DNA from 3 places in the Leclercia sp. S52 genome. Region 2 is predicted to be linked to each of the others. Evidence: riboswitches for the same ligand, from Rfam matches in the RefSeq annotation. Region 2 holds a riboswitch; each other region holds the start of a gene.
What was found. Region 2 has a riboswitch for thiamine pyrophosphate ahead of thiC (phosphomethylpyrimidine synthase ThiC). Riboswitches for the same ligand answer to the same signal wherever they lie in the genome.
Positions count from the first base shown of each region.

Region 1: it holds a riboswitch for thiamine pyrophosphate, as region 2 does, so the genes downstream of both, thiB (thiamine ABC transporter substrate binding subunit) here and thiC (phosphomethylpyrimidine synthase ThiC) in region 2, are expected to answer to the same signal.
Region 3: it holds a riboswitch for thiamine pyrophosphate, as region 2 does, so the genes downstream of both, thiM (hydroxyethylthiazole kinase) here and thiC (phosphomethylpyrimidine synthase ThiC) in region 2, are expected to answer to the same signal.

Region 1 covers NZ_CP152474.1:752,182-761,756, reverse strand. The annotation lists gene AAHB66_RS03625 (Hok/Gef family protein) at 1-148, opposite strand, end outside; gene AAHB66_RS03620 (sugar efflux transporter) at 346-1,551, opposite strand; gene sgrT (glucose uptake inhibitor SgrT) at 1,655-1,807, opposite strand; gene sgrR (HTH-type transcriptional regulator SgrR) at 1,895-3,550, shown strand; TPP riboswitch at 3,587-3,686, shown strand; partial or broken gene thiB (thiamine ABC transporter substrate binding subunit) at 3,721-4,705, shown strand; gene thiP (thiamine/thiamine pyrophosphate ABC transporter permease ThiP) at 4,681-6,291, shown strand; gene thiQ (thiamine ABC transporter ATP-binding protein ThiQ) at 6,275-6,970, shown strand; gene AAHB66_RS03590 (DedA family protein) at 6,977-7,744, opposite strand; partial or broken gene araC (arabinose operon transcriptional regulator AraC) at 7,874-8,720, opposite strand; gene araB (ribulokinase) at 9,056-9,575, shown strand, end outside.
Region 2 covers NZ_CP152474.1:228,613-238,187, reverse strand. The annotation lists gene purH (bifunctional phosphoribosylaminoimidazolecarboxamide formyltransferase/IMP cyclohydrolase) at 1-231, shown strand, start outside; partial or broken gene purD (phosphoribosylamine--glycine ligase) at 247-1,540, shown strand; gene AAHB66_RS01110 (DUF1481 domain-containing protein) at 1,583-2,275, opposite strand; gene hupA (nucleoid-associated protein HU-alpha) at 2,287-2,559, opposite strand; gene AAHB66_RS01100 (YjaG family protein) at 2,749-3,339, opposite strand; gene nfi (deoxyribonuclease V) at 3,381-4,052, opposite strand; gene hemE (uroporphyrinogen decarboxylase) at 4,062-5,126, opposite strand; gene nudC (NAD(+) diphosphatase) at 5,167-5,940, opposite strand; gene rsd (sigma D regulator) at 6,036-6,533, shown strand; TPP riboswitch at 6,587-6,695, shown strand; partial or broken gene thiC (phosphomethylpyrimidine synthase ThiC) at 6,772-8,668, shown strand; gene thiE (thiamine phosphate synthase) at 8,668-9,303, shown strand; gene AAHB66_RS01065 (HesA/MoeB/ThiF family protein) at 9,296-9,575, shown strand, end outside.
Region 3 covers NZ_CP152474.1:3,211,033-3,220,607, reverse strand. The annotation lists gene AAHB66_RS15535 (polysaccharide export protein) at 336-1,475, shown strand; gene AAHB66_RS15530 (protein tyrosine phosphatase) at 1,475-1,939, shown strand; gene AAHB66_RS15525 (polysaccharide biosynthesis tyrosine autokinase) at 1,921-4,116, shown strand; gene AAHB66_RS15520 (aspartate aminotransferase family protein) at 4,162-5,628, opposite strand; gene AAHB66_RS15515 (diaminobutyrate--2-oxoglutarate transaminase) at 5,647-7,029, opposite strand; gene AAHB66_RS15510 (hypothetical protein) at 7,352-7,735, opposite strand; TPP riboswitch at 8,000-8,096, shown strand; partial or broken gene thiM (hydroxyethylthiazole kinase) at 8,132-8,887, shown strand; gene thiD (bifunctional hydroxymethylpyrimidine kinase/phosphomethylpyrimidine kinase) at 8,900-9,575, shown strand, end outside.

The sequences.
Region 1 (9,575 bases), 520 kb from region 2:
GTTTCACTTCACACGCTAACACTGCCGCCAGCTCTGTATGATCCTGTCGGTATCGCAGCTCACACAGCGAGTCGCGAACCATCCAGGTGAAGATCAATAACGTCATACAGATCATCAACAAACCTAACAGCAGAGTACGTTTTGGCATTCCAGCCTCCTTATTGCTTTCCAGCGATGAAGAGGCTACCCTCATAGGGTCAAGTATGTTTGGTTGGGTAGCCTCACATCAATGTTAAGTTGAGTGGGGCTTTCTTCTGTCTACCCTTCCAGCAATGCTTCAGGCAAACAGCCTCAAGCACCCGCGTGAACTCTATGCGTTATCCGTCCTGCTGTCAGAATGGGCTGTCATTTCGTGAAGCCGCCTTCCAGAATTTCACTCTCTTTTACCCGCCACGTCATTATCAGCGCCACCAGCGAAATCGCTGCGATTACCCAGTACACCAGGCCATGACCATAGTTTTGCGCCACCGCGCCCTGGACGATCCCCGCCAGAATCACCCCGGTTGAAATGCTGTTGGTAAACAGGGTGGTGGCCGAACCTGCCCGCCCCGGCATCAGATCCTGGAACCAGAGCATGCCAATCCCGGCGACAATGCCGATAAATACCGCGTTAAACAGCTGCAGGGCAAGTAACGCTTCGCGGCTGTGAAAGAGGATCAGCCCCAGATAAAACAGCACGCCCGCCGCTACCGCAATCACCATCATCCGCCGCTTACCGAAGTGTTTGACGTAATAACCGGCGAGGATCATCGCCGGGATTTCCAGCCCGGCGGCGGTGCCCATTAAGATCCCGGCGAGCTTGTCCGGCAGGCCCAGATCGCTGCTGATCCACAGCGGCATGTCGATGATGTACATGGTGTTGCAGGTCCACATCAGGGTGGAGGCGATAAACAGCCTGCGGACATTTTTGTCTTTCCAGCCGCTGACCTGGGTCACCGGTATCGCGCCTGCAGAGTCCACCCGGGAAACGGAGGGCAGCGCGAAGGCGATCAGCCCCAGGCTAATGGCAAAAATGGCCGCTGCAATGGAGAACATGGCGGTAAAGCCATAGTTGAGGGCCAGCATAAAGGCCAGCGGCGGGCCAATGACCCACGCCAGCGAAAGCTGGGCACGCATTACCGAGCTGAACATCACCACTTCCCGCGCGGAGCTGTCGGCATATTCCCGCGCCAGGGCAAAGAGCTGCGGCATGGCGGTATTGGCAAGCGAAGCCAGCAGCACGCCGCAGGTGAGTAAGGTCAGATAGTGACGGTTAAAGGCAAACAGCAGCGCGTTGCCGATTGCCATCGCGCAGCAAAAGAGGATCAGCTTCCGGCGGTCGCCCTGGCTGTCCGATCGCTTTGCCAGCCACAGGCTGACCAGGATCCCGGCAACGGCGTTGACGGTGTAAAATATCCCCACCCAGAAGGGCTGGGCGCCTACTTCACGGCTCAGGAACAGGCTCAGGGTCGGAGCCTGCAGCGCCCCGGCAACGCCCATCATAAAAGCCACCATTAAGAAGGCGGCATAAACACCGTTGAGACGGCGTCCCATCGTCATTAACCAGAGCATTACCTGTTCCCTTTAGCGCAAGTGAAAACGAAAAAAGCCAGCAGATAATACCTGCTGGCGTGGTGATTCGCACCAATACTCAGTCACACATGATCGAAGCCATTCAGCGTTCCGAGGTCGATGTTGTCACCTCCCACTGCATCAGATCTTCCAGTATTTTCAGCCGCTGCTCTGCACACCGGCGGGCCAGCCAGGACACTCCCTTTGTCGCTGAGAAGTACTGTTGGTAAAACTGATTCGCGGTAGACCTCTTCATATTCACCTCCTCGCTTCATCGAAGTGAATTATTGGCTTAATATAGGGATTAATAAATTGCTGATTTTTTGTCAGGAGTTCCCCTTTTATGCCCTCTGGTCGTCTGCAACAACAATTCATCCGCCTGTGGCAGTGCTGTGACGGCCAGACCCGGGACACCACGCTCAGCGAGCTGGCCGAGTTGCTCAGCTGCTCGCGCCGACATATGCGCACCCTGCTTAACACCATGCAGCAGCAGGGCTGGCTGAGCTGGGAAGCTGAAGCCGGGCGCGGCAAGCGTTCCCGTCTCACCTTTCTTTATACCGGCCTCGCGCTGCAGCAGCAGCGGGCGGAAGATCTGCTGGAGCAGGATCGCATCGAGCAGCTGGTGCAGCTGGTGGGCGATAAGGCCGCGGTGCGCCAGATGCTGGTCTCCCATCTGGGCCGCAGCTTCCGCCAGGGCAGGCATATTCTGCGGGTACTCTATTATCGACCGATGAAAAACCTGTTGCCGGGCAGCGCATTACGACGCTCCGAAACCCACATGGCGCGGCAGATCTTTAGCGGGCTGACGCGCATAAATGAGGAAAATGGGGAACTGGAAGCCGACATTGCCCACCACTGGCAGCAACTTTCTCCCTTGCACTGGCGCTTTTTCTTGCGGCCTGGCATCCATTTTCACCACGGACGCGAGCTGGAGATGGCCGACGTTATCGCCACCCTGCAGCGCGCCCGCGAGCTGCCCCTCTATTCGCATATCACCCGGATCCAGTCCCCCACCGCCTGGACCCTCGATATCCAGCTTTCGCAGCCCGACCGCTGGCTGCCGTGGCTGCTGGGGTATGTACCTTCGATGATCCTGCCGCGCGAGTGGGAAACGATGCACAACTTTGCCAGCCAGCCGGTGGGCACCGGGCCCTACGCCGTTTCCCGCAACAACAATAACCAGCTCAAGATCCGCGCCTTCGATGACTACTTTGGCTACCGGGCGCTGATTGACGAGGTGAACGTCTGGGTCCTGCCGGATATCAACGAAGAGCTGAGCGTCGGCCTGACGCTGGAAGGGCCCACCGAGGGGGAAAAGGCGGTGGAAAGCCGGCTTGAAGAGGGCTGCTACTATCTGCTGTTCGACAACCGCTCCCACCGCGGAGCCAGCGCCGAGGTGCGCCAGTGGGTCAGCCGGATCCTCTCCCCGGCCAATCTGATCTATCAGGCCGAGGAGGTTTATCAGTCCTACTGGTTCCCGGCGTATGGCCTGCTGCCGCGCTGGCACCACGCCCGCCCGGGTCGCGGCGACAAACCGGCCGGGCTGGAGAGCCTCACCCTGACCTTCTACCGCGAGCATATTGAACACCGGGTGATCGCCAGAATGATGAGTGAACTGCTGGCCGCCGAACAGGTGACGCTGAACATTCAGGAGGTCAGCTATGAGGAGTGGCATCGGGGCGAGACGGTGAGCGACATCTGGCTCAACAGCGTCAACTTTACCCTGCCCCTCGACTTCTCGCTGTTCTCGCATCTGTATGAAGTCCCGCTCCTGCAGCACTGCATTGCGCGGGACTGGCAGCAGGACGCCGCCGAGTGGCGCGCGGGCGAGATGAACCTTGCCGTCTGGTGCCAGCAGCTGCTGTCCCAGCAGGCGATTGTCCCGCTGATCCACCACTGGCTGATGATCCAGGGCCAGCGCAGTATGCGCGGCTTACGCATGAACACCCTGGGCTGGTTTGACTTTAAATCGGCATGGTTTGCGCCGCCGGAACCATAATACTTTCGTAATATTCACCAAATCATTACAATACCGCCGTTCTCAACGGGGTGCTGCGCGCAAGCGTGTGCTGAGAAAATACCCGTCGAACCTGATCCGGATAACGCCGGCGAAGGGATTTGAGGCTGTCGCTCAAAATCCTTTGCCACTCTCACATACAGAGGTGCAAAGTGTTCAAAACTGTTCTTCCCCTGCTGGCGCTGGTTGCGCTGCCTGCCGTTGCCAGTCCTGTCCTGACGGTCTATACCTATGACTCTTTCGCCGCCGACTGGGGCCCAGGCCCGGCGGTCAAAAAAAGCCTTTGAAGCCGACTGCCACTGCGAGCTGAAATTCGTGGCGCTGGAAGATGGCGTCTCGCTGCTTAATCGCCTGCGTATGGAGGGCAAAAACAGCAAAGCCGACGTGGTGCTGGGTCTGGATAACAACCTGCTGGAAGCGGCCACCCAAACCGGACTGTTCGCCAAAAGCGGCGTGGCGACCGAAGCGGTTAACGTCCCTGGCGGCTGGAAGAATGACACCTTTGTGCCCTTCGATTATGGCTACTTCGCCTTCGTGTACGACAAAAACAAGCTGAAAAACCCGCCGAAGAGCCTGAAAGAGCTGGTTGAGAGCGATCAGAAGTGGCGCGTGATCTACGAAGATCCGCGCACCAGCACCCCGGGGCTGGGTCTGCTGCTGTGGATGCAAAAAGTGTACGGCGATAAGACCCCGGAAGCCTGGCAGAAGCTGGCGGCCAAAACCGTCACCGTCACCAAAGGCTGGAGCGAGGCCTACGGCCTGTTCCTGAAAGGGGAAAGCGACCTGGTGCTGAGCTACACCACCTCTCCGGCGTATCACATTATTTCGGAGAAAAAAGAGAACTACGCTGCCGCTGATTTTGCCGAAGGTCACTACCTGCAGGTCGAAGTTGCCGCCCGCACCGCCGCCAGCAAACAGCCGGAACTGGCAGAGAAGTTCCTGAAATTTATGGTCTCCCCGTCGTTCCAGAATGCTATCCCGACCGGCAACTGGATGTACCCGGTCACCAACGTGGCGTTACCTGCCGGTTTCGACACTCTGGTGAAACCGAAAACCGCGCTGGAATACTCCCCGCAGGAAGTGGCCGGGAAACGTGCCGCCTGGGTCAGTGAATGGCAACGCGCCGTCAGCCGCTGATCGCCGGTTGGTTACTCCCGGGGCTGATAGCCGCCACCCTGATGGTGGCCGTCGCCCTGGGGGCATTTCTGGCGCTGTGGTTTAACGCGCCAGCCACCGATGTCAAGGCGCTGCTGCACGACGGCTATCTGTGGCACGTCATCCGCTTCTCGTTCTGGCAGGCGTTTCTTTCCGCCCTGCTCTCCGTTGTGCCCGCTATCTTCCTCGCCCGCGCGCTCTACCGGCGGCGTTTCCCCGGCCGGCAGGCGCTGCTGCGCCTGTGCGCCATGACCCTGATCCTGCCGGTGCTGGTGGCGATATTTGGCATTCTCAGCGTTTACGGGCGGCAGGGCTGGCTTGCCGCTCTCTGCGAGGCCCTCGGGCTGGAGTGGACCTTCTCGCCTTATGGCCTGCAGGGCATCCTGCTGGCGCACGTCTTTTTCAACATGCCGATGGCGACGCGGCTGCTGCTGCAGGCGCTGGAGAATATCCCCGGCGAGCAGCGCCAGCTCGCCGCCCAGCTCGGCATGCGCGGCTGGTCCTTTTTCCGCTTTGTGGAGTGGCCGTGGCTGCGCCGACAAATTCCGCCCGTCGCCGCGCTGATCTTTATGCTCTGCTTTGCCAGCTTTGCCACCGTGCTCTCGCTGGGCGGCGGGCCGCAGGCCACCACCATTGAGCTCGCCATCTATCAGGCCCTGAGCTACGACTACGATCCGGGCCGCGCGGCGCTGCTGGCGATGGTGCAGATGTTCTGCTGCCTGGGGCTGGTGATGCTGAGCCAGCGGCTGGGTAAAGCTATCGCCGTGGGCAGCAGCCAGCTTGTCGGCTGGCGCGATCCGCATGACAGCCTGCGCAGCCGCCTGACCGATGGCCTGCTCATCACCCTCGCCCTGCTGCTGTTGCTCCCGCCGCTGCTGGCGGTGGTGGTGGATGGCCTGAACCTTAACCTGCTGGCAGTGCTGCAACAGCCGGTGCTGTGGCAGGCGCTCGGCACCTCGCTGCGCATTGCCCTGGGGGCGGGTCTGCTCTGCGTCCTGCTGACCATGATGCTGCTGTGGACCAGCCGGGAGCTGTATGCCCGTCAGGCGACAGTGGCCGGCCAGGCGCTGGATCTGAGTGGCATGCTGATCCTGGCGATGCCCGGCATCGTGCTGGCGAGCGGCTTCTTCCTGCTGTTTAACAGCACCGTCGGCCTGCCCGAGTCGGCCGATGGCATCGTCATCTTCACCAATGCCCTGATGGCTATTCCATATGCGCTAAAGGTACTGGAAAACCCAATGCGCGACCTCAGCGCCCGCTACACTCTGCTCTGCGATTCACTGGGGATGCACGGCTGGCAGCGGCTGAAGGTGGTGGAGCTCCGCGCCCTGAAACGCCCGCTGGCGCAGGCGCTGGCTTTTGCCTGCGTGCTGTCGATCGGTGATTTCGGGGTGGTGGCGCTGTTTGGCAATGATGATTTCCGCACCCTGCCGTTCTGGCTGTATCAGCAGATAGGCTCGTATCGCAGCCAGGATGGCGCCGTCACGGCGCTGCTGCTGTTGCTGCTGTGTTTTGCGTTATTTACCGTTATCGAAAAACTCCCGGGGCGTGATGTTAACTCTCACTGATGTAACCTGGCTTTATCAGCACCTGCCGATGCGCTTCACCCTGTCCGTGCGCCAGGGAGAATCTATCGCCGTGCTCGGCCCCAGCGGCGCGGGGAAAAGCACGCTCCTCAATCTGGTGGCCGGTTTTCTGCAACCGGCCAACGGCCGTATCACCATTGAGGGCCAGGATCATACCCATACGCCGCCGTCACAGCGCCCGGTGTCGATGCTGTTTCAGGAAAACAACCTCTTTACCCATCTGACCGTGCGCCAGAACATCGGCCTCGGCATGCATCCGGGGCTCAGGCTGAACGCCGGGCAACAGCAAAAGCTGAGTGATATCGCGGCGCAAATGGGAATTGGCGAGCTGCTGGAACGGCTGCCGGGCGAGCTCTCGGGCGGTCAGCGTCAGCGCGTCGCCCTCGCCCGCTGTCTGGTACGCGAGCAGCCGATCCTGCTGCTGGATGAGCCCTTTTCGGCGCTCGATCCGGCGTTACGTCAGGAGATGCTGCTGCTGGTTAAAGAGGTGTGCGAACGCCAGAACCTGACGATGCTGATGGTGTCCCACAGCGTGGAAGATGCGGTCAAAATTGCCCGTCGGTCGGTGGTGATTGCCGATGGCCGTATCGCCTGGGACGGCGATACGGAACAGCTGGTGAGCGGAAAGGCCAGCGCGTCGCGCCTGCTGGGGATCCACTGACGGCGGTCAGCGGCTGACCACCTTCAATAAGATCTCCCCGTAGACCGGCATCAGCGGATGGCGGATCAGCGCCACCAGTGCCACCACGGCGATGCCCAGGGTGACGGGTGCCAGCCAGAATAAGCGCCCGCGCGGCAGAAAATTGCTCAGACGATCCGTGGAGGCTGTCCCGCTGCGCCACAGCCGCCAGCAGAGCCATGCCGCCAGCCACAGCAGCAGCGCGGTTGCCAGCAGCAGCCACTTAAAGCCGCCGCTCTGCACCCCGGCAGGAATATCGATGGCCGCCCCGGCCAGGATCCCCGGCAGGAAGTAGATCGGCGGCCAGAACAGGCAGCCCAGCAGGTTCGGCACAATAAACTTGGTCACCGGCAGATCCAGCATCCCCGCCACCATCGGCACCAGCGGACGCGTCGGGCCGACAAAGCGGCCTACCAGAATAGTAAACATGCTGTGCTGATGCAGGGCGTGCTCGGTCTTATCGAGCAGGGCTTTGTTCTTCTTCATGAACGACCAGCGGTGAAGCGGTTTTTTAAAGCGCCAGCCCAGCCAGAATGAGATCCAGTCCCCCAGCAGACACCCGACGATCCCCGCCAGCCACGCCTGCCAGAAGTTAACCTCGCCGCTGCCGATCAGGGCACCGAGCCCGCTCATCATTACCGTGCCGGGTAAAATCAGACCGACCAGCGCCAGGGATTCAAGAAAGGCCACTAACGCCACAGCGATAAGCGAGTAAGTAACGGACTGGGTAATGAAATGTTCCAGCAATGCCTGCATAACAGTTCCGGTCAGGTGACGAAGCAGGGATTCTGCGAAGAGAGGCCTGCTGCGTCAAGACAACAATTGTCTGAATAGTTTACCGGGTGTGAACGGCATTCAGCGAATATGTTTAGTTTTATTTACCTACTATTCACAACCTGCGCGAAATTCGCTCGGGCTGGCGCCGGTGCATTTTTTGAAGACCCGGGAGAAATAGAGCTGATCCTCAAAGCCGACGTTGCGTCCGACGGTGGCAATCGGCATCCGGGTGGTGCTAAGCAGCAGCTTGGCCTGGCTGATGCGCTGATCCTCGCGCCAGCTCAGCACGCTCACCCCCAGCTGCTGTCGGAACAGGTGCGACAGACGCGACGGCGAGAGGCAAACATGCTGAGCGACGCTGGCGATATCAAACTGGCTGTCCGCCAGATGATCGCTGATGTACTGGCAGGCTTCGCGCACCCGGTGATCCAGCGGCGGGTTAAGAGATTCGTTGATCGCCTCCATCCGGCGCAGCAGAAGCTGCTCCAGCAGGTTGATCGCCAGCAGCTCGGCATAGCGCCCGCCGGCCTGCCCGGCCTCGATGATCTGGGCAAAGAGTTCGCGGAACTGCGGCTGATGAACCTCATCCGGGCGATAAAAACCGGTATGGGCAAACATCGACGGCCAGGCCAGCCACTCATGCCAGTAGGCGCGCGGGCGGAAGTAGACCCACTGGTGATACCACTCCCGGGCATCGGGATGGCGGCCATAGTGATGAATTTCGCCCGGCGGGAAGAGCAGGATATCTCCCGGACGGCAGACAAAGGTCCGATCGCCATTCTTGATCACCCCCCTCCCCGCGCACGGTCAGGTTGAGGATATAGCCCTTCATCCCCAGCGGTCGGTCAACGTAAAAATCGAGATAGCCTTCGGCCTCAATGGGCGTCAGCCCCGCCACCAGATGGGCGTTGAACGAGTAGCCCGGCAGCAGGGGATCGCTTTGTGTTTCAGCCATATTGTCTGTACTCCTGACAGTCGTGAAGGAAACCATTTGTCCATATCAACAAAAGCGGCATAAAAACGGGCCAGCCAAAGAGCGAAAAGGTATCAGCCCACTTTAAGGTCCGCCATCTTAACGCTTCCGTTGCGATTTAACCGTAACATCGAGCGGGTCGGCAGTAACAAAAGTGTCTATAACCACGGCAGAAATGTCCACATGGATTATTTGCACGGCGTCACACTTTCCCATGTCACAGCAAAATCATCCATAAGATTAGCGGATCCTGCCTGACGATTTTCCCCCTCACTCTCTAATGTTCATTCATATCTGTTTTTTGATGGAGCAACACCATGGCAATTGCGATTGGCCTCGATTTTGGCAGTGACTCAGTACGCGCCCTGGCAGTGGAGTGCACAACGGGTCAGGAGATAGCGACCAGCGTTGAGTGGTACCCGCGCTGGCAAGAGGGGCGCTTCTGCGATGCGCCGAACAATCAGTTCCGCCACCATCCCCGCGACTATATCGAGTCGATGGAAGCGGCGATCAAAACCGTGCTGGCCGAGTTAAGCGAGGCGCAGCGCAGCCAGATCGTTGGCATCGGGGTGGATAGCACCGGCTCGACCCCGGCACCGATTGACGCCGAGGGCCACGTGCTGGCGCTGCGTCCGGAGTTTGCCGACAACCCGAACGCCATGTTCGTGCTGTGGAAAGACCATACCGCGGTGGAAGAAGCCGAGGCCATCACCCGTTTGTGCCATCAGCCTGGCAAAAGCGACTACTCCCGCTACATCGGCGGCATTTACTCCAGCGAATGGTTCTGGGCGAAGATCCTGCACGTTACCCGCCAGGACCGGCACGTTGCCGAGGCGG
Region 2 (9,575 bases):
GCGAAAATTGCCGGTATCAAGGCAGGCGACGAAGGTCTGGAAGTGAAAGGCTCCGCCATGGCCTCTGACGCCTTCTTCCCGTTCCGTGACGGTATCGATGCGGCTGCGGCTGTGGGCATTACCTGCGTGATCCAGCCTGGCGGTTCTATCCGTGATGATGAAGTCATTGCCGCTGCCGATGAACACGGCATCGCGATGATCTTCACCGACATGCGTCATTTCCGCCATTAATCCCCGGAGCAGAGAATGAAAGTATTAGTGATTGGTAACGGCGGGCGCGAGCACGCCCTGGCGTGGAAAGCGGCGCAGTCTCCGCAGGTGAACACCGTCTTCGTGGCACCGGGTAACGCCGGTACTGCTTTGGAACCTGCTCTGCAGAACGTCGCCATCGGCGTGACCGATATCCCGGCGCTGCTGAGCTTTGCCCAGAACGAGAAGATCGATCTGACCATCGTCGGCCCGGAAGCACCGCTGGTGATTGGCGTGGTGGATGCGTTCCGCGCGGCGGGCCTGACCATCTTTGGCCCGACCGAAGGTGCCGCCCAACTGGAAGGCTCTAAAGCCTTCACTAAAGATTTTCTCGCGCGTCATAACATCCCGACCGCGGAGTATCAGAACTTCACCGAAGTGGAGCCAGCCCTTGCGTATCTGCGTGAGAAAGGCGCGCCGATTGTCATCAAGGCCGACGGCCTGGCCGCCGGTAAAGGCGTGATCGTGGCGATGACCCTCGAAGAGGCTGAAGCCGCGGTCCAGGATATGCTGGCGGGTAACGCTTTTGGCGACGCGGGCCACCGTATCGTGATCGAGGAGTTCCTCGACGGTGAAGAGGCGAGCTTTATCGTGATGGTCGACGGCGAGCATGTGCTGCCGATGGCCACCAGCCAGGATCACAAGCGCGTTGGCGATGCGGATACCGGCCCGAACACCGGGGGGGATGGGTGCCTACTCTCCTGCGCCGGTAGTAACTGATGAAGTCCACCAGCGCACCATGGACCGCATCATCTGGCCAACCGTTAAAGGCATGGCGGCGGAAGGCAATACCTACACCGGTTTCCTCTACGCTGGCCTGATGATCGACAAGCAGGGCAACCCGAAGGTGATTGAGTTCAACTGCCGCTTTGGCGATCCGGAAACTCAGCCGATCATGCTGCGCATGAAATCCGATCTGGTGGATCTGTGCCTGGCAGCCTGCGAAGGCAAGCTGGACACGAAAACCTCCGAGTGGGACGAGCGTGCGTCGCTGGGCGTGGTGATTGCTGCGGGTGGCTACCCTGGCAACTACAGCACCGGGGATGAGATCCACGGTCTGCCGCTGGAGCAGGTGGAAGGCGCGAAGGTGTTTCATGCCGGCACGACGCTGTCTGAGGACGATCGCGTGCTGACCAACGGTGGCCGCGTTCTGTGCGCCACCGCGCTGGGTCATACCGTCGCACAAGCGCAGCAGCGCGCCTATGCCCTGATGGCGGATATTCGCTGGAACGGTAGCTTCAGCCGTAACGATATTGGCTATCGTGCCATTGCGCGGGAGCAAGGGGAGTAATTTTTCCCTCAACCTGACCCTCTCCCTCCAGGGAGAGGGGATTTAAAAACTCTTCTCGGTTGGCTGCCAGGTACAGAAATCTTCGTTCGCCACCAGCAGCAGCTGTGACCCTTCCGGCGCTTCCAGCCACGCCACGCTGACTTCCATGGAGGAATGGCTCTGACGCCGTCCGATATGTTCCGTCGCCCAGCTATCAAGATCCGGTTTCAGGGTCTGGCCTTCGCAGGTGGTCACGGTGCCGTCGGCATGCCAGCGCCCCTGATGCAGCACTACCCGTCCCTGTCGCAGCGCGTCGCTGGTCTGACGCACCTGGTCGGCACGGTAGCGGTAGAGGTCAATTTGATCGGTGGAGAGTTGCTGCTTAAGACCGCCGATTTCGCGCTGCATAAAGCTCAGCTCACCGTGGTCGTCAAAACGCACCCGCACATGCTCGGGCACCTTGCTGTAGATGTTCACGTCAATAAAGGCCAGCGTATCACCCTGCCAGCGATATTCACTGGTGGTGGTACTGCCGCTATGCCAGGGACTGAAAGCGGAGAGCAGATGGACTTCATCGTCCGTGTCTTTACGCCAGATACGTACCGCACCCTGATCGTCAGCGTAACCGCTGGCGGTAAAAGGCGGCAGAGAAGAGTCATGGCTGCAGGCGGACAGCAAGAGTATGCCTGCCAGCGCCATTGCCTGGCGCCAGACAGACAAAAGGGGCGAAACCGCCCCCTCGATAAAACTGTTCACTGCTACGCGGCTTACTTAACTGCGTCTTTCAGTGCTTTGCCAGAAACAAATGCTGGCACGTTAGCTGCAGCGATTTTGATTTCGTTACCGGTCTGCGGGTTGCGGCCAGTACGCTCAGCGCGGTGGTTCACTTTGAAGGTACCGAAACCTACCAGTTGTACAGCATCGCCTTCTTTCAGAGACTCAGTAATAGCAGCCAGGGTGGATTCCAGAGCAGCTTTAGCCTGTACTTTAGACAGATCAGCCTTGTCCGCAATTACATCAATCAGTTGAGTCTTGTTCATAAGTTATCCTTTCAATGTGTTTATCGCTTGCTAAGCATCGAGTGCGACGAAAATGCCAAAAAAAGCACTCTCCTGCATACACGCACCGATAGCCACTTTTTTTCGCCCCCCCAAATGTAGACCAGACGGGGGGGCGAAAGGGAAGAGTACAGGTATGACAAAACAGGCGTAAAATCACGTTTTATTGTTTCACTGGTGAAGATTTATACCAATGTTACTCTCGCCTGCCTCACGCAAGTCTGCACGCAGACCTTTAATCAGCTCGATATCGCGTTCTTCGCACTCTGCCAGCAAACGGAATATTTCCCACTGGATGTCCCATTCCTGCTCAACCGCCGGGTTTAAACGGAGCTCTTCATCGGTCATTTCACGACCAGCCTGGGTCATCTCCAGCATCGCTACGGAAGTGATTGAGGCCTTACTGACTTCGATGGCATGTTCCAGAGTTTCGCCACTCAGGCGCGAGTGAATCAGTTCACTTAATGCCACGCAGGCATCAATTGCCGGATAGACACCATAGACATCATAGTCATCGGCAACGGGGATCGCCTCTTCCAGCTTATCGAGCTGAGAATCGAAGTTCACCTTCGCATCTTTGACCGTCAGCGTCTCCCACACCAGATCGAGAATACGGCGATACAGCTGGCCGTCACCAAATTCAGTCTGCTTGCAGAACATGGCGTAGTTCGGGTACATGCGTTCGCACAGGCAGGCCATAAAGGTGACATGCTGCCAGCTTTCCAGCTTCTCGAGGCGCAGGTGGATCGGGTTTTGTAACATGATGAAGTCTCGAATCGAAAATTAGCCGCAGTTTACCTGAATCAGCGCTGAATTTCCTGCCAACGAACAAAAGCGGGACGCCCGGAAGCCACCGCATCGGCCCAGCGGGTCGGCTCCGGTAATCGATAACCCTTCATGCAGCGCTGAACCCACGCCAGCGCGGTGTCAGTACTGACGCGATGGCCGGTGGCGATGAATAGCGGATTGCAGCGCGCCTTGCTGCGCCAGACCCACGCCAGCTGTTCGCCTTTGTCCATCAAGGGTGCCAGCGCGCCGGGTTCGGCAGACAGGGGTTCAAACTTACCGCAGAGGCGCTTTTTCGCTACCCCGATAGTCGGAACATCCACCAGCATACCAAAATGGCTGGCGACACCGAGACGGCGCGGATGGGAGATCCCGTGGCCATCGACAAACATCAGGTCGGGTCTTCGCGAAAGCTGATCCCACGCGGCCAGCAGCGCGGGATATTCACGGAAAGAGAGGAATCCGGGGATGTAAGGCATGGTGGTGGCGATGCGCGCCACCTGATACTCGACCAGCTCCAGTTCGGGCCAGGTCAGCAGGACTATCGCCGCCCGCGTCACCTCACCGCCCTGCTCAAACCCGACATCTGCCCCGGCAATCAGCGCGGGAGGGTCTTTATCCAGCCGGTCTTCACGGGATACCGACGCAGCAAGTTTAAGTTGTTGAGCGCGAAGTGACGCAAGATCCATAACGACTCCTTACAGGTGATACTGGGCAGAAAGTCGGTGCACCGCCTCCACAAACACGCCTGCATGTTCTGGCGGTACATCCTGATGAATACCGTGCCCCAGGTTAAACACATGGCCTTCGCCCTGACCGAAGCCCGCCAGAATGGTCGCGACTTCTTCTTCAATACGGGCGGCCGGAGCATACAGCATAGACGGATCCATGTTGCCCTGCAGGGCGACTTTGTCCCCAACGCGACGGCGCGCGTCGGCAATATCGGTAGTCCAGTCAAGGCCCAGCGCATCACAGCCGGTCTCCGCCAGGGCTTCCAGCCACTGCCCACCGCCTTTGGTGAACAGGGTCACCGGCACGCGACGGCCTTCGTTTTCACGCAGCAGACCATCGACGATTTTATGCATGTAGTAGAGCGAGAACTGCTGATAATCGCGGCCCGTCAGCACCCCACCCCAGGTATCGAAGATCATCACCGACTGAGCGCCCGCTTTGATCTGGGCGTTCAGGTACAGGGTGACGCTTTTCGCCAGCTTATCCAGCAGAGCATGCAGCGCCAGCGGATCGGCGTACATCATCTTTTTGATTAGGGTGAAGGCCTTACTGCTGCCGCCTTCGACCATGTAGGTCGCCAGCGTCCACGGGCTGCCGGAGAAGCCGATCAGCGGCACTTCGCCTTTCAGCTCGCGGCGAATGGTGCGCACCGCATTCATCACATAACCGAGCTCCTGCTCCGGGTCCGGGATTGGCAGGTTATCGATGTCCGCTTTACTCTTAATCGGCGAGCTAAAGCGTGGGCCTTCGCCAGTTTCAAAGTACAGGCCAAGCCCCATCGCATCGGGGATAGTCAGGATATCGGAGAAGAGGATCGCCGCGTCCAGCGGATAGCGGCGCAGCGGCTGAAGGGTCACTTCGCAGGCCAGCTCCGCGTTTTTGCACAGCGACATAAAATCGCCCGCCTGCGCGCGCGTGGCTTTGTATTCCGGCAAATAGCGGCCCGCCTGGCGCATCATCCATACCGGGGTGAAATCAACGGGTTGGCGCAGCAGCGCACGCAGATAACGATCGTTCTTCAGTTCGGTCATTTTTGCAGTTCCTTAAGCGTCTTATCCCCAGTGTACCACGTCATTCATAGTCGGCCCGACACATTGCCACCGTATCTTCTATCAGCCGGCGGGCCACGGTGCCCGGCGGTGGTAACAGCGGTAAATCGTCGTAGCGATACCAGTCGGCTGACAGCAGTTCTTTCGGGTCGATGACGATCTCACCGCTGTCGTACTCGGCCATAAAGGCGGTCATCAGCGACTGTGGGAATGGCCACGGCTGTGAGGTGACATAGCGCAGGTTCTTCACCTTGATACCGCTCTCCTCCATCACTTCCCGTGCGACCGCCTGCTCCAGGGTTTCGCCCACTTCGACAAACCCGGCCAGCACGGTATGCACGCCGTTGCGATGACGGGTGTGCTGCGCCAGCAAAATGGAATCATCCCGGCGGATGGCGACGATGATGCACGGCGCGATTTGCGGGTAATAGCGTTCCCGGCAGTGGCTGCAGAGCATCGCCCACTCGGTTTTGCTTGGGTGCATGGTGTGGCCACAGTAGCCGCAGAACTTATGCGAGCGATAAAACTCGGCCAACTGCACAGCACGACCTGCCAGCTGGAACAAGCCGACATCAAGATCGAGCACCTGACGCACCGATCCCATATCGTGACGGCGATTTTGTTGGATCAACCACACAGAATCGCCCTTCCACTCGCCAATATTTAGTGCGGGCTGTCCCGCAAGATCGAAATTTCCGGCCTCGCCGTATGGTAATTCACCGCCGGGCAACCATAATTTTTGTTCATGACTGACTAACCACCAGCCACGATCCGATTTTTCAATTATACGATCCATATCTATTGCACTACCTTTGCTTCACAGGCATGTTGGTAACAATACTATTACATTTTGGGTGGGCAGCTTTTAATCTTAACCTTGCGGAGTCAAACATGCTAAACCAGCTAGAAAACCTGACAGAGCGCGTTGGCGGAAGTAACAAACTGGTCGATCGCTGGCTGCACGTGCGGAAACATCTGCTTGTTGCCTACTACAATCTCGTTGGCATTAAGCCTGGCAAAGAGTCCTATATGCGCCTGAACGAAAAAGCGCTGGACGATTTCTGTCAGAGCCTGGTCGACTACCTTTCCAACGGTCATTTCAATATTTATGAACGCTTTATCCGTGAAATGGAAGGTAAGAGTCCGTATTTAGCGGCAACCAAACTCTATCCCCTACTGGAAGCCAATACCCAGCAAATCATGGATTACTACGACTCCACGCTGGAAAACGCCATCGATCAGGATAACTACCTGGAATTTCAGCAGGCGCTTTCCGATATCGGCGAGGCGCTGGAGCAGCGCTTTACGCTGGAAGACAACCTGATCGCCCTTGCGTTGGATCACAATCTGAAAGCGAGCAACGAAGATAACGTCGCCCGACCGGCTTGAGTTATTCCTCGTTAACGCGTAGTTTACATTCACTGCTCCCGCTGTAGGGGAGCTTATTCTTGTCGGAGTGCCCAGTGCGAAAGCCGGGCTGAGACCGTTAATTCGGGATCCGCGGAACCTGATCAGGTTAAGACCTGCGAAGGGAACAAGAGTCAACATATTGCATCGCCCCCGGGCGATCCTCTCTTGCTTCATCCGTCGTCTGACAAGCCACTTCCTGCACTTACTGGAACGAGCTATGTCTGCCACAAAAATGACCCGCCGCGAACAGCGCGCACACGCCCAACACTTTATCGACACTCTGGAAGGCACCGCTTTCCCGAACTCGAAACGCATCTATCTGACCGGTTCGCAGGAGGATATCCGCGTGCCGATGCGCGAGATCCAGCTCAGCCCGACCTTGATCGGCGGCAGCAAAGAGAATCCGCAGTTTGAAGAGAACGAAGCGGTCCCGGTCTACGACACCTCCGGCCCGTACGGCGATCCGGATGTGGCGATTAATGTCCAGCAGGGGCTGGCCAAGCTGCGCCTGCCATGGATAGAAGCCCGTAACGACAGCGAAGCCCTGAACGAGCAAAGCTCGGCTTACACCCGGGAGCGCCTGGCCGATGACGGTCTGGACGAGCTGCGCTTCACCGGGCTGCTCACGCCGAAGCGTGCACGAGCGGGTAAATGCGTGACCCAGCTGCACTACGCCCGCCAGGGGATAGTGACGCCGGAGATGGAGTTTATCGCCATCCGCGAAAATATGGGCCGCGAGCGCATTCGTGGCGAAGTGCTGCGCCACCAGCATCCAGGCGAAGGCTTTGGCGCCCGCCTGCCGGAGAACATCACCCCGGAATTTGTGCGTGACGAAGTGGCCGCGGGCCGTGCCATTATCCCGGCCAACATCAACCACCCGGAATCAGAGCCGATGATCATCGGGCGTAACTTCCTGGTGAAGGTGAATGCCAACATCGGTAACTCGGCGGTCACCTCCTCCATCGAGGAAGAGGTGGAGAAGCTGGTCTGGTCCACCCGCTGGGGTGCCGACACGGTGATGGATCTCTCCACCGGCCGCTATATTCACGAAACCCGCGAATGGATCCTGCGTAACAGCCCGGTGCCGATTGGTACGGTGCCCATCTACCAGGCGCTGGAGAAGGTTAACGGCATCGCGGAAGATCTCACCTGGGAAGCCTTCCGCGATACGCTGCTGGAGCAGGCCGAGCAGGGCGTGGATTACTTCACCATCCACGCAGGCGTGCTGCTGCGCTACGTGCCGATGACCGCTAAACGCCTGACCGGCATCGTCTCCCGCGGCGGTTCGATCATGGCGAAATGGTGCCTGTCCCATCATCAGGAGAACTTCCTGTATGAGCACTTCCGCGAGATCTGCGAAATCTGCGCCGCGTACGACGTGTCGCTGTCGCTGGGCGATGGCCTGCGTCCGGGCTCCATTCGCGATGCCAACGACGAAGCGCAGTTTGCCGAACTCCACACCCTGGGCGAGCTGACCAAAATTGCCTGGGAGTATGACGTGCAGGTGATGATTGAGGGCCCGGGCCACGTGCCGATGCAGATGATCCGCCGCAATATGACCGAAGAGCTGGAGCACTGCCACGAAGCGCCGTTCTACACCCTGGGGCCGTTGACCACCGACATCGCGCCGGGCTATGACCACTTCACCTCCGGAATTGGTGCAGCGATGATCGGCTGGTTTGGCTGCGCCATGCTCTGCTACGTCACGCCGAAAGAGCACCTCGGCCTGCCAAACAAAGAGGACGTGAAGCAGGGGCTGATCACCTACAAGATCGCCGCCCATGCCGCCGACCTGGCGAAGGGTCACCCGGGGGGCGCAGATCCGCGATAACGCCATGTCGAAAGCACGCTTTGAATTCCGCTGGGAAGATCAGTTCAACCTCGCCCTCGACCCCTTCACCGCCCGCGCCTATCACGACGAAACCCTGCCTCAGGAATCCGGCAAAGTGGCGCACTTCTGCTCCATGTGCGGGCCAAAATTCTGCTCGATGAAAATCAGCCAGGAGGTACGCGACTACGCCGCGGCGCAGACCATTGAAGTGGGGATGGCCGACATGTCGGAAACCTTCCGCGCCAAGGGCGGCGTGATCTACCTCAAAAAAGAGGAGGCGTAATGTATCAACCCAACTTCCCGCCGGTACCCTTTCGTCTTGGGCTCTATCCGGTGGTCGACAGCGTGGCCTGGATTGAGCGTCTGCTTGCCGCGGGCGTAAAAACGATCCAGCTGCGCATCAAAGATAAGCAGGATGACGAGGTCGAGGCCGATATCGTGGCGGCCATTGCCCTGGGGCGTCGCTACGACGCCCGCCTGTTTATCAATGATTACTGGCGGCTGGCGATTAAACATCAGGCTTATGGCGTGCATCTCGGCCAGGAAGACCTGGAGACCACCGATCTTGCGGCCATTCGTGCTGCCGGGTTACGCCTCGGCGTCTCAACCCACGACGACATGGAGATCGACGTGGCGCTGGCGGCGCGTCCGTCCTACATCGCCCTCGGGCACGTTTTCCCGACCCAAACCAAGCAGATGCCTTCCGCCCCTCAGGGGCTGGAGCAGCTGGCCCGCCATATCGAACGGCTTGCGGATTACCCTACCGTCGCCATCGGTGGTATCAGTCTCGAACGCGCCGCGGCGGTGCTGGCGACCGGCGTGGGCAGCATTGCGGTGGTGAGCGCTATCACTCAGGCCGATGACTGGCAGGCGGCAACGGCACAGCTACTGCAACTGGCGGGGGCGGGCGATGAATGACCGTGACTTTATGCGCTACAGCCGCCAGATCCTGCTGGAGGATATCGCCATCGACGGGCAGCAGAAGCTGCTCGCCAGCCGGGTATTGCTGGTCGGCCTCGGCGGATTAGGCGCTCCGGCGGCGCTGTACCTGGCCGGTGCCGGGATCGGCACCCTGGTGCTGGCCGACGATGACGAGGTGCATCTGAGTAATTTGCAGCGCCAGATCCTGTTTACTACCGACGATATCGCCCAGCCGAAAGCGCAAGTGACGCAGCGCCGGCTGCAGCAGC
Region 3 (9,575 bases), 2.0 Mb from region 2:
AATATATCGTTATTTAAACGTTCTATTATTTATCGTTCCTTTTATAAAATCCGAAAGCAGACCCTAATGCCAATATAGTCGCATCCGGACTATGTTATTTCTTTCTCGGAATGATTATGCTAGGGCTTAATTCATTGATACTGCTTTTGCTTTCTCCTGGCGAAAGAAATTGCCAGACAATCCTCAGCCCGGCTGGTACGTTTCTTTTGTCAGGTTATTTTAATGTAACCCTCTAATATTAATTAATATTTTTATATTAATTATGTGTGGATATTATTGGGAGTCATCCGGAAATTAAAGGGCTATTAACGTATTTCATAGAGTATTATTTATTAATGACAATACCACTCCGCAACGGTGCGGTTTTTTTTGCCGCCCTGTTATTAGCAGGCTGCACAATTACGCCCGGCCAACATATAAATACTTCTGGAAAAAATATCGTTGCTGTCGCCGACCATCCCCTCGATTTGGATAAAAAAGTGGATGTGTGGCCGTTAACGCCCTCCGTAATTGAACAGCTCCGTGGCGAGCGTGTGAAATCTCAGGCAAATCCGAATCTGGACGAGGAATTAAAGAACTGGGAATACCGGATTGGTCCAGGGGATGTGCTGATGATCACCGTCTGGGATCACCCGGAACTGACCACCCCAGCCGGGCAGTACCGCAGCGCCAGCGACACCGGTAACTGGGTCGGTGCCGACGGCACGCTCTTTTATCCCTATGTCGGCAAACTCCAGGTTGCGGGTAAAACCCTTGCTCAGGTGCGCAAAGAGATCACCGCCCGGCTGGACAGGGTGATTGAAAGCCCGCAGGTCGATGTCAGCATCGCGGCGTTTCGGTCGCAGAAAGCCTATGTTACCGGCGAGGTGGTTAAATCTGGCCAACAGCCGATTACCAATATTCCGCTGACTATTATGGATGCAGTTAACGCGGCAGGCGGTCTGTCGGCGGATGCCGACTGGCGCAACGTGGTGCTCACCCATGACGGCAAGGATACGCGGATTTCGCTCTATGCCCTGATGCAGCACGGCGACCTGACGCAAAACCGGCTGCTGTGGCCGGGGGATATTCTGTTTATCCCGCGCAATGATGCCCTGAAAGTCTTTGTGATGGGTGAGGTGGTGAAGCAGAGCACCCTGAAGATGGACCGCAGCGGCATGACGCTGGCAGAAGCGTTAGCCAGCGCCGGCGGCCTGAATCAGTCCATGGCCGATGCGACCGGCATCTTCGTGATTCGATCCACCACCGGGAAAAGCCAGGACGGCAAAATTGCCCGCATCTGGCAGCTGAATGCCCGCGACGCGTCTGCCATGGTGCTCGGCACGGAATTTCAGCTCCAGCCCTACGATATCGTCTACGTGACCACGGCGCCGATCTCTCGCTGGAACCGGGTTGTGGCGCAGCTGGTGCCTACCATCAGCGGGATACACGATCTGACGGAAACCGTGCGCTTTATTAAGTCGTGGCCCGAATAATGATCCAATCCATTCTGGTGGTGTGTACAGGAAATATTTGCCGCTCCCCGCTCGGGGAACGGCTCTTACAGCAAAAGTTACCCACATTGTCTATCGCTTCGGCAGGTATCTGCGGCCTGGCCGGTCATCCGGCAGATCGCCATGCCCAGCACATCGCGGCCAGGCATGGCCTGTCGCTGGTCGATCACGTTGCCCGCCCGCTGACGGCGGCAATGATGCGGGAATACGATCTGATCCTCGCCATGGAGTCAGGACAGATAAACTGGATCTCGCTCATCGCACCGGAGGTGCGCGGCAAAGCCTTGCTGTTTGGGCAATGGCTGAGGGAACAGGAAATTCCCGATCCGTACGGTAAAAGCATGGAAGCTTTTGAATATGTTTTTCGCCTGCTTGGCGAAGCAAGTCAGGAATGGACCAACCGACTTACAGTTAAGGGATTACGTACATGTCGTCGAAAAGCGTAAATGCACAGGGTTATGCTGTTGATAACCATGAGCTGGATCTGGCGCGTCTTCTGGGAGAATTAATTGATCATCGCGTGTGTATTCTTAGCGTCACGCTATTTTTTGCGCTCTGCGGGACGTTGTATGCGTTATTTGCATCGCCGGTCTACGTCGCAGATGCCATGGTGCAAATAGAAAATAAGCAGCAGAACAGCATTCTCAAAACCTTAAACCAGCTGACTCCCGAACTATCCTCCGATTCCGGCGCGGAAATTCAGCTGCTGAAATCGCGGATGATCCTCGGCGAAACCGTGGAGGCGTTGCGTTTACGCGATGAGATCACCCAGCTTCGTCTGCCGGTTATCGGCAAAGGGTGGGCGCGGCTTACCGGACAACCCGACGCCACGCTGATCCTCGACAAACTCGCCCTTCCCGCCGAGCAGGGCAGCGGAAGGGGGCTGACTCTTACCGCCGAAGAGAACGGGCATTACCTGCTGGAAGGGGAGGGGTTTAGCGCGCGCGGCACCGTGGGTATACCGCTGCAGCATGCCGGGGTGACGATCGCCGTGCGCAAATTGTCTGCGCCGCCGGGCACGCGCTTCAGGGTGCGGCAGCACGCGCAGCTGGAAGCAATAAACGCCCTGAGCCGCCAGTTTAGCGTGGCGGAGCAGGGTAAAGAGAGCGGGATCCTCTCGCTGAGCCTGACGGGCCAGGATCCCGTGCGCATTGCCACCGTGCTGAATCACATTGCCCAGAGCTATCTGCAACAGAACATTGCCCGCCAGGCCGCGCAGGACTCACAAAGCCTCAACTTCCTGCAGCGTCAGATGCCGCAGGTACGCAGTGAGCTGGAGCTGGCCGAAGAACGTCTGAACACCTACCGTAAGCAGCGCGACTCGGTGGATTTAAGTCTGGAAGCCAAATCGGTGCTGGAGCAGATCGTTAACGTCGATAACCAGCTCAATGAGCTGACCTTCCGCGAAGCGGAGATCTCCCAGCACTTTAAAAAAGACCACCCGACCTATCGGGCGCTGCGTGAAAAACGCCAGACCTTAGAGAGCGAACGGGAGCGGCTGAACAAACGGGTGGGGACGATGCCGTCCACACAGCAGGAGATCCTGCGTCTCAGCCGCGATGTGGATTCTGGCCGGGCGGTTTATCTGCAGCTTCTGACCCGACAGCAGGAGCTGAATATCTCCCGCTCCAGCGCAATTGGCAACGTGCGCATTATCGATTCGGCGGTAACGCAGCCTGCGCCGATCAAGCCGCGTAAGGCGTTGATCCTGGCCATCACGACCCTGTTTGGCCTCTTCGTCGCGACAGGCGGGGTGCTGGCAAGTTCAGCGCTGCGGCGCGGCATCAATGCCCCGGAACAGTTGGAAAAAGAAGGAATTAGCGTCTATGCCACCTTGCCCCATTCGGCCTGGCTGCACGGTAAAACCCGGGTGGGCAACCGCTATTTCTTCCACTACTGCAAACGGCATAAAATCACCGACGTGCCCTTTTTACCGATAGACAGGCCGCTGGATAATTTTGTCGAAGCGGTGCGCGGGTTACGTACCAGCCTACACTTCGCCATGATGGATGCCGAAAATAACATTCTGATGTTCAGTGGTCCGTCTCAGGACTGCGGCAAAACGCTGGTCAGCACCTCGCTGGCGGCGCTGGTGACCCAGGTCGATCGGCGGGTGCTGTTTATTGATGCCGATATGCGTAAGGGCTACGTGCACAATATTTTTGGTCTGCGCAATGATGCCGGTCTGTCGGATGTGCTGTCAGGAAAAGTGGCCTTTAGTGAGGCGGTTCAGACGTACGCCAGCGGCCAGTTTGATGTGGTGACCTGCGGGCACTATCCGCCTAACCCGTCCGAGCTGCTGATGCATGACCGTTTTCGCGCGTTTATGGCCTGGGCCAGCGAGCAGTACGACATGGTGATTGTCGATACCCCGCCGATCCTGGCGGTCACGGATGCCGCGCTGGTGGGCCGGGTCGCGGCCTCTACGCTGCTGGTCGCACGCTTTAACGTCACCAGCGTCCGGGAGATGGAGGTCAGCCAGCGCCGCCTGCAGCAGATGGGGGTCAACATTAAAGGGGCAATCCTGAACGACGTCATAAAATCGGCGGCCAGCTATTATGCTTCCGGTTACGATGCGTATGGTTATTCCGCGGAGCAGAGCCCGAACGCGAAGAAAAAATAACAAGGGAATAAAGACCCGGCAGCGAACGCTGCCGGGTTGAACAACTTACTTCGCCAGCAGCTCGTGCGCCGTGCGTTCCACCAGTGACAGCAGAACTTTGACATCCTCAAGCGTCACGATTGGGTTCAGCAGGGTCAGCTTCAGGCAGGTGATCCCGTTATGCTCGGTCACACCGACGTTGGCACGGCCCGATTCCAGCAGCGCATCACCGATCTTCTGGTTAAGCAGCGCAATGGCCGCATCGTCCAGATTCAGTTCAGGGCGGAAGCGGAACAGTACGCTCGCCAGCTGCGGTGGCATTACCAGCTCCAGCTGTGGCTGTTCGGTCACGTACGCGGCAACCTGCTGCGCCATGGTCACACCGTGATCGATGATCTCAGCGTATTTCTTCTGGCCCAGCGCTTCCAGGCTCATCCACAGCTTCAGCGCGTCAAAGCGACGGGTGGTCTGCAGGGATTTGGACACCAGGTTCGGTACGCCAGCCTCTTCGTCAAACTCAGAGTTCAGGTACGCCGCCTGATAGCGCATCAGCTCATAGTGACGCGCCTCTTTCAGCAGGAACGCGCCGCAGCTGATGGTCTGGAAGAACTGCTTGTGGAAGTCCAGGGTAACGGAATCCACCAGCTCGATACCGTCGAGGTAATCGCGATACTTCTCGGACATCAGCAGTGCGCCGCCCCAGGCCGCATCCACGTGAACCCAGATATTCTGCTTCGCCGCCAGCTCTGCAATCGCACGCAGCGGATCGATAGCACCCGCGTCGGTAGTGCCTGCGGTGGCAACAATCGCCAGAATCTGCTCGCCGTTGGCATTGCACTGCTCGATTTTCGCAGCCAGATCGGTCAGATCCATACGCGAACATTCGTCAGTTTTCACCTGGATAACGGACTGGTAGCCCAGACCCATCAGCGCCATGTTCTTCTGCACGGAGAAGTGCGCGCTGTCGGAGCACAGCACCCGGATCTTACGCAGATCGCCCACCAGACCATCCTGCTGGACGGAGTGGCCCTGACGCGCGAAGAACGCATCGCGCGCCAGCATCAGACCCATCATGTTGCTCTGGGTGCCGCCGCTGGTGAAGACACCTGCGTCGCCTGGCTGGTAACCCAGACGGGTACGCAGCCACTCGATCAGTTTTATCTCGATAATGGTCGCAGACGGGCTCTGATCCCAGGAATCCATGCTCTGGTTAGTGGCGTTGATCATGACTTCCGCCGCCTGGCTTACCACCAGGCTCGGGCAGTGGAGATGCGCCACGCACTGCGGATGGTGCACCGCCAGGCTGTCTTTCAGGAAATATTCAACGGCACGCTCAATGGCGGTCTCGTTGCCCAGCCCTTCCGGGCTGAACTCCAGGTTGATACGATCGCGCAGCTCGGCGACCGTTTTACCCTGGTACATTTCCGGCTGTTTCAGCCACTGCATCACCGCCTGGGTGCTCTGCTCGATGGCCTGCTGATAGGCTTCGATGCTTTGCGCCGACGACGACAAAATCGGGTTTAAATCTGACATTGTATCCATTGTCTCCGGTTAGACTGGGCGAACGCCCGCAGCAAGCAGCGCCTGCTCAAATTTGTCCAGGAACACGTTCAGCTCCCGATCGCTGATCAGCAGGGAAGGCAGCAGACGCACAACGTTACCGTTACGGCCGCCACGCTCCAGAATCAGACCGGCTTCGAAGCATTTCTTCTGGATCAGCGCAGACAGCTCGCCGTCGCCCGGGAAGCAGCCCATGTGGTCGGCAGCTTCGTGCGGTTTAACGATCTCAATACCAATCATCATGCCCAGACCGCGCACGTGACCGATAACCGGATAGCGTTTCTGCAGCTCAACCAGCTTCGCTTTCAGCCACTCGCCCTGGGCGGCAACTTTATCAGCGATGTTCTGCTCTTTGAGGATCTGCAGGGTGGTGAGGCCGGTTGCCATCGCCAGCTGGTTGCCACGGAAGGTACCGGTATGGTGACCCGGAGACCAGGCATCGAACTGCTTTTTGATACCGAGCACGGCCAGCGGCAGACCGCCGCCAACAGCTTTGGACATAACGATGATGTCAGGCTGGATACCCGCGTGTTCGAAGGCGAAGAATTTACCGGTACGGGCAAAGCCCGCCTGGACTTCGTCGAGGATCAGCAGAATGCCGTGCTCTTCGGTCACTTTACGGATGCGCTGCAGCCACTCAACCGGAGCCGGGTTCACGCCGCCTTCGCCCTGGACTGCTTCCAGGATCACGGCAGCAGGTTTACGCACGCCGCTCTCGACGTCGTTGATCAGGTTTTCGAAGTAGTAAGTCAGGGCTTTCACGCCCGCTTCACCACCGATACCCAGCGGGCAGCGGTACTGGTGCGGGTAAGGCATGAACTGCACTTCCGGCATCATGCCGTCAACCGCTTCTTTCGGAGACAGGTTGCCGGTCACGGACAGTGCGCCGTGGGTCATGCCGTGATAGGCACCGGAGAAGCTGATAATGCCGCTGCGGCCGGTCACTTTTTTCGCCAGCTTCAGCGCGGCTTCAACGGCGTCCGCACCGGATGGACCGGTAAACTGCAGGCAGTACTCTTTGCCCTGACCTGGCAGCATGGAGAGCAGGTATTCTGAGAACGCGTCTTTTAACGGCGTAGTCAGATCCAGGGTATGTAACGGCAAGCCGCTGGTAATGACACTTTGGATGCTTTTCAGCACATCAGGATGGTTATGACCCAGCGCCAGCGTTCCCGCACCGGCCAGGCAATCAAGATACTCTTTGTTATCCGCATCGGTGATCCACACCCCATCCGCCTTCGTAATGGCTAAAGGCAGCTTGCGCGGATAACTCCTGACATTGGATTCCATTTCGGCCTGACGGGCCAGATAGGTTTCGTTGGTTTTGAAAGAAGAGGCATTCAAAGTATCAATACGGACTTTATCCGTCATCATATCACTCCTACAACCGCAGCTCAGCACGTGGCCACGATTGAATAATTAATTAAGAAAATGAGAAGGGCATCAAAAATCGCGGCCAATATAGAGCCTTTTTGCGCGGGGCTCAATGGTTAATTGTTTATCGTTTTGTTACGCGCGTTAAAACAACGCGCGTAAGCCGTAACCCCGCATGGCAACTGAGGTTTCCTGGGGGGGCACTCCGCAGAAAAAAAGTGGGGTATTTTAGAATGCTTTAGGAGTATTTTGAACGACGTTCAGAATCCCATGATCGCGACCATGGGTTTTATTCCATGACGCATCGGTAACGCCGTCCGCATCAAGGGAGATCGACAGGATATAACCCGCGCCTTTTATCTCGTAGAAGTTCGCATTTGAACGCTTCACCGTGGCTTTTTTTGCCGTTGATGGTGGCCTGGGTAAAACCATTGTTGACGGTGGCTTTGATGCCGTTTGCGCTAAAAGAGGCTTCACGCAGCGGGTCAGCAACGTGGCCCGCCTGCGCATGCTGAACGGCGGCATGGGCATTCTCTAAAGCCTGTTTTTCGGCCGCGGCATTGATCGTGGCCTGACGGTTCTGGTCGGCAACATAGCAGGCATCGCGGCTGACGCCTTTTGCCTCACACTGCGCTAACCGCTGTTCTTCAGAGACGCAGCCCGCAAGAAGTGCAGCCACCACACCCACCAACAGAATCTTTTTCATACATTAACCTTTAGTAAATTAATAGATTATTTATTAATCAATAACATAGTTACTTTTATGTGTGCAGCTATTATCACATCGTTTCTATAAAAGTAACGAGGTGCTGACTATCGCGGAAGGAAGGGTGTTACTACTTGATGAAGATCACATTTAGCACGAATAGCTAAAATGATGGGAGTAATCCTGGCAAGCAGCAGCGGCAGCAGAAGGGTCTTGCTATTGCCAGACGCATCCTCTACGCTTCCGGGATTACATCATCTTATGTAATTTGACTCGGGGTGCCCTTCCTTGTGAAGGCTGAGAAATACCCGTACCACCTGATCTGGATAATGCCAGCGTAGGGAAGTCAGATGCCCTCCGGGCAATCGCTTCTTCGCGCAAGGCAGGAGCGATACCATGCAGCCTGACCTGCTCAATTTACACGCCTTACTCCACTTCCGAACCCGTTCTCCACTGACTCACTGCATGACTAACGACGTGGTGCATACCTTTACCGCCAACGTCCTGCTGGCCCTCGGCGCATCTCCGGCGATGGTGATCGAAGCCGAAGAGGCTGAACAGTTTTCCACTATTGCCGATGCGCTCCTGATTAACGTCGGTACCCTCACCGCACCGCGCGCCCAGGCGATGCGCCGGGCGATCGAAAGCGCGGTGGCGGCGGGTAAGCCCTGGACGCTCGATCCGGTGGCCGTTGGTGCGCTGGCGTACCGGACCCGTTTTTGCCAGCAAATCCTCGCTCTGAAACCGGCGGCTATTCGCGGCAATGCCTCTGAAATCCTCGCTCTTGCCGGGATGAGCGCTGGCGGGCGCGGCGTGGACACCACCGATACCGCCGCCAGCGCCCTGCCTGCGGCGCAAGCCCTGGCGCGGCAGACCAATGCCGTGGTGGCGGTGACAGGGGAGGTGGATTACGTCACTGACGGGCTGCGTACCCAGACCCTCACCGGGGGCGATCCGCTGATGACCCGGGTGGTGGGCACCGGCTGCGCCCTGTCAGCGGTGGTGGCAGCCAGCTGTTCGCTGCCGGGCGACCGGCTGGATAACATTGCCGCGGCCTGCGGCTGGATGAAACGGGCCGGGACGCTGGCGGCAGCGCAAAGTCGTGGCCCGGGCAGTTTTGCCGCGGCGTTTCTTGATGCCCTGTGGGAACTGGGGGGCACAACGATGAAACGGATTAATGCGCTTACCATCGCCGGCACCGACCCAAGCGGCGGAGCCGGGATCCAGGCTGACCTGAAAACCTTCTCCGCGCTGGGCGTATACGGCTGCTCGGTGATCACCGCCCTGGTGGCACAGAACACTCGCGGGGTGCAGTCGGTCTATCGCATCGAACCCGACTTCGTGGCGGCGCAGCTGGAGTCGGTATTCAGCGATGTGCGCATCGACACCACCAAGATCGGCATGCTGGCCGAAACCGATATCGTCGAGGCTGTGGCGGAGCAGCTCCTGCGTCATCAGGTGAAAAACGTGGTGCTGGACACGGTGATGCTGGCGAAAAGCGGCGACCCGCTGCTGTCGACCGCCGCCGTCGACACGCTGCGTAAAAAACTGCTGCCGCAGGTGGCGCTCATCACCCCCAATCTACCCGAAGCGGCGGCCTTGCTGGATGCGCCCCATGCCCGCAGCGAGCAGGAGATGAAAGCGCAGGGCCAGGCATTGCTGGCGATGGGCTGCGAGGCGGTGCTGATGAAGGGCGGCCATCTGGACGATCCCGAAAGCCCCGACTGGCTGTTCACCCGCGACGGGGCCACGCGCTTTACCGCCCCGCGGGTGAATACCAAAAACACCCATGGCACCGGCTGCACCCTATCTGCGGCGCTGGCCGCGCTGCGTCCGCGGC